DNA from 2 places in the Leeia aquatica genome. Region 1 is predicted to be linked to the other one. Evidence: predicted binding sites of a transcription regulator. Region 1 holds the regulator's gene; the other holds the start of a gene.
The links. The regulator FliA, encoded in region 1, starts transcription of late flagellar genes. The targets are predictions, from matches to a motif close to GCTAAAGNTNNNNNNNNNNCNGCCGATAAT.

Region 1 (2,389 bases):
ATGACGCCACTGGCCCAGGTGCTGCGCTCCAATCGCAAAGGCCCGTCGCTTGGCTGAAGCTCGGTGGCGGCAGGATCAGGCCACCGGCCTGCGCCAGTTGATGCAAGCGCGCAGCCAGCGCAGCATCAGCCTGATCGGAGGCCGGGGACGCATTGGCAAAACCAGTCTGGTCATCAACCTGGCCACCTCGCTGGTACATCGTGGCAACCGGGTGCTGGTGATCGACGAGTTCAACAGCTCCGGCAATGTCGCGGCGCGGCTGGGCATGCGTGCCCGCCAACGTCTGGGCGACGTGTTGCGAGGCGACGCACCACTGGAGAGCCTGGTCCTGGATGCCGCGACCGATTTGCAGATTCTGCCGCTCTCGGTGCAACCCAGCCAGCTGGCACGACTGGACGCCGACAGCGAAGCGCGCTTTGCCCAACAGTTTGCCGACCTGCTAGCGGATGTGGATTTTCTGCTGGTCGATGCCGCACCCATACACAGCCCCGACCAGCCCAGCATGGCACTGGCAACCGATGAACGCTTGATTGTGCTGGCAGACCGGGCAGAAGCCATTACCGATGCCTATACTTTCATCAAGTTATTGAGCCGCGATTTTGCCAAGCGGGATTTCCTGCTGCTGGTCAACCGTGCGCCGGACTACACTGCAGCCAAACAACTGTTCGAACGGGTGGCCCGCGTGGCACGCCGCCATACCCAGGCCGACGTGCGCTTGTTGGGCTTTGTGCCGGAGGATGAAACCTTGCATCGTGCCAATCACCTGCTGCAACCACTCATGCCTGCCTTTGCGGATGCCGAGGCCAGCCATGCCTGCCTGCAGCTGGCCGAGGTACTGGAGCGGCTGGTGCCGGTGAGCCTGACACCGCCCGATGCCTTTGTACACCGCTGGATCGAATGCAACCGCGCCTTCCTCCCGTCACAGCAGCCGTGAAACGCCTTATCCCGCCATGTACAAACCCAGCCCACAGGATCTGATTGCACAACGGGTCACCGCTCTGGCCCCGCTGGTCAAGCGGATCGCACACCATTTGATGGTACGGCTGCCTGCCAATGTAGAAGTGGATGACCTGATCCAGGTGGGTTTGATGGGTTTGATGGAGGCCGCACAGCATTTTGACGAGACACTGGGCGTGCAGTTCGAAACCTTTGCAGGCCAGCGCATCCGCGGCGCCATGCTCGATGAACTGCGACAGCTCGACTGGCTACCACGCCAGGTTCGCCGCCAGTTAAAGGAAGTGGAATCCGCGATGACCCAGCTGGAACACCAGCTGGGTCGCCCGGCAGGCGAGTCGGAGCTGGCCCGCCATCTCGGCATGCCCCTTGCCGATTTGCAAAGAACACTGGATGATGGGCGCGGGCATCAGTTGCTGTATCTGGATGATTTTGCGGTGGACGATGACAACCCGCTGATCGACCGCCTGCTGCCCGACCATGCCGCCAACCCGCATACCCTGCTGGAAGAGGACGGCTTCCGCCAGACGCTGATCGATGCCATCCGCCGCCTGCCGGAACGGGAGCAATTGCTGATGAGCCTCTATTACGAACAGGAACTCAACCTCAAGGAAATCGGCGAGGTATTGGGCGTAACCGAATCACGCGTCAGCCAGCTGCACACCCAGGCCATCAGTCGTTTACGGGCCTGCATGCGCGAGTGGCTGAGCGAACCCCGCCGGAACTGACCCCCATGCGCTTTGACTACCTCAGCCTCACCGGCATCCTTCTCTCTTTTGTCGCCATCCTGGGCGGCCAGTTGCTCGAAGGCGGTCATATTGGCTCCTTGCTGCAGCTGACCGCCTTTCTGATCGTCCTGGGGGGCACCACCGGCGCCGTGATGCTGCAATATCCCTTGCCCATTTTCTGGCAGGGCGTGCGCATGCTGCGCTGGATCGTACGCCCACCGCAATACGATTTGCCTGCCCTGCTCAATAATCTGGTGACCTGGAGCCAGCTGGCACGTCGCGGCGGCCTGCTGGCACTGGAACCCCGCATCACCGACCAAAAGGATGATTTCAACCGCAAAGGCCTGCAACTGCTGGTCGACGGCGTGGAGCCGAATGCCTTGCGCTCGACCTTGTGGATCGAACTGGAGACCCGGCAGGACAACGCCAAACGCGCAGCACGGGTGTGGGAGTCTGCAGGCGGCTATGCCCCGACCATCGGCATTCTCGGCGCGGTGATGGGTCTGATCCACGTGATGGAAAACCTGTCGGACCCGTCCAAACTGGGCGCAGGCATTGCCGTGGCCTTCGTGGCGACCATCTATGGCGTCGGCTCAGCCAACCTGTTGTTCCTGCCTATCGCCAACAAACTGAAGCAACTGGTGCAGGAAGAAAGCGTACAGCGGGAAATGTATATCGAAGGGCTGTGCGCCATTGCCAATGGCGAG
Region 2 (2,389 bases), on a different contig from region 1:
CGGACCCGGAAGCCCAGCAGACCACCCAGCGCATGAAGACCCTGGGCTCCGACCTGCTCAAAGTCATGCAGCCGATGATCAATGAAGGTCAGGTGAAGGTGAGCCAGACCAAGCGGGGTATTTCGCTGGAGATCAGCGCCAGTGTGCTGTTTGCCCCGGCGGACGCGCGGTTGAATCCGGATTCGGTGAAAGTGTTGTCGGCGGTGGCAGATTTGCTGGCGCGCGAAGAGAACGCCATTCAAGTGGAAGGCTATACCGACAACACCCCAATCAGCACGCCACAGTATCCCTCCAACTGGGAGCTGTCTTCGGCGCGGGCGAGTAGCGTGATCCGGCTGTTTGTCGAGCGCGGGGTGAAGCCGGACCGGCTGTCGGCCATCGGTTACGCCGAGAATCGCGCCAAGGCCAGCAACGCGGATGAAGGTGGGCGTTCCAAGAACCGGCGGGTGCAAGTCACGATCCTGGCGGAGTCTTCCGACGAAGCCGCCAGCTTGCCTGCGTTGTAAGAGGGGTTACGCCTTGCCGTAGTCGCGGCGGGCGTTGTTGCTGTCGTCACCCATGCGGCCGTCAATGCCGTACAAGGGATCAGGGGTGGGCAGCAGCGTGTGCAGCGCCTGCTGATTGAAACGCAGCTGCTGCTCGATCATCTGGCCATTGCGCTCATTCTGCACACGGCAAGCCTGGGCGGCGGCCTCCCATTGCTGTAGCAAGGCGGGGTGATGCGTGCTCAGTTGCTGGTGCAGCCAGTCCCGCTGCAAGGCGACATCATCCTGTCCGGCCAGCGGGGCCAGCAGTTGACGTAATTCACGTGCCAGCCACTGCAACTGTTCGGCGTGCTGCAGCTTGTCCGGGTTCAGGCGACTCATCGCCTCAATATCGGCCTGTTGCAGGGCCAGGGTTTCCTGCTCCAGCAGGCTGGAAAAAGTATTGAGCCTGCGGGTTTGCTCACCCAGCAGGCTCAACAGGGTATCGGGCAATGCGGTCATCAGCGCGCCTTGCGGTCGGCGAGCAGGTCTTTCACGCTGTCAATCAGGCCATCGGCAATGGCTTCGGCATTGATGCTGAACTTGCCTTGAGCAATGGCTTCCTTGATTTCGCGTACTTTGTCGGCATTGGCAACCGGTACATTGCCCAGCGCTTTTTCTGCGGCCTGCAGCTGTGACGAGGCGGACAGGCTGACGGTATCCTGCTGTGCGGCACGAGGCGCGCTGCCCTGACTGTCCACCCGCGCACGTGCCGGAGCGGCTGTCGTGGGCTGCGTGGTCAGTGGGCGACCCTGGTTGTCGACTTTCATGGTACTTCTCCCGGCATGCGGCGCAGCAATACACGGCCGCCTATAGCCATTATCGACGGTTCCGCAGAAAACTTTAACCAAAATCTGCAGAAAAGCAAAGCACCAGGATTGACCGGGCTTGCAGGCCTTATTCTACAGTGACCAGCACCACGCCGGGGCCTTGCACCACACCTTGTACCACCTGTCCGCTGTCGGTACGCACACCCACCACCTGACCCACCTGTGCATTGCTCAGTGCCTTGCCGATGGTCTCGATGCGGAAGGCGTCGCTTTGCGCGACCAGCCGCACCTGCTGATTCTGCAACACCGCAAACGGAGCTCGGAAAAGCTCGCTGCGCAGCGGCTGCCCTCCCGCAACCGAGGTGAGCAGGCTGCGCCCCACTGCTTGGCCAGGGTCCGTCAGCACACTGGTAGGCAGGTCGGCCAGATCACGGCGCTGCAGTTGCAGATCACCCGCAACCAGCGGGGTGCCTGCGGTCAGTGGGCGGCTGCTGAACACCACGTCGGTAACGATGGAGATTTTTGCCTGCAGCGTGAGCGACCAGTTGGCGCCGTCCAGGCAGCGCACGCCCAGCAGGGTGCGACCACGCAGCAACGCCCCTGCTGGCAGATAAGGGTCCAGCTTGCGGCAGGCAGGCAGCTTCTGGCGCGGGTCCGGGCTGCCCACGCTGACCGTGACTTCGCCCGGCATGCTGCGCAATTGCTGATAGGCAAAGTCGGCGACCGCTTCGCGCAGTGCCTGAGGGTCTTGCGTGGCGGCGTGCAGCAGGCCGGGGAGCAGCAGGCAGAGCAGCCAGCGAAATGTCATGATGTTCCTTGTGTACGGCGCTGCTGCGCTTCGGCAGCACGCCGTCGGCGAATTTCCTTCGGATCGCCCAGCAAGGGGCGATAGATTTCCACACGGTCGCGCGCGCGCAATGGCTGTTCAGCCTTGACCGCCTTGCCATAGATGCCCAGGGTCAGCGGCTGCGCCTGCAGTTCCGGGTGGGCCTGCAACACCCCGGATAGCTCGACCGCCTGCTGCGCTGTGGTGCCTGCAGGCAGCAGCAGGCGGTAGACCTGTTGCTGCAGTGGCGCAGCGTACACCACCTCGAC

Region 2: the regulator FliA is predicted to act here: its motif matches at 1,343-1,372, upstream of flgM (flagellar biosynthesis anti-sigma factor FlgM).

Annotation. Positions count from the first base shown of each region.
Region 1 covers NZ_JABAIM010000005.1:86,691-89,079, forward strand. Annotated here, with positions in the region: gene flhF (flagellar biosynthesis GTPase FlhF) at 1-57, shown strand, start outside; gene HF682_RS16860 (cellulose synthase operon protein YhjQ/BcsQ) at 50-934, shown strand; gene HF682_RS16865 (RNA polymerase sigma factor FliA) at 951-1,682, shown strand; gene HF682_RS16870 (flagellar motor protein) at 1,655-2,389, shown strand, end outside.
Region 2 covers NZ_JABAIM010000001.1:1,098,610-1,100,998, reverse strand. Annotated here, with positions in the region: gene motD (flagellar motor protein MotD) at 1-506, shown strand, start outside; gene HF682_RS05685 (flagella synthesis protein FlgN) at 513-986, opposite strand; gene flgM (flagellar biosynthesis anti-sigma factor FlgM) at 986-1,294, opposite strand; gene flgA (flagellar basal body P-ring formation chaperone FlgA) at 1,422-2,102, opposite strand; gene HF682_RS05670 (RnfH family protein) at 2,099-2,389, opposite strand, start outside.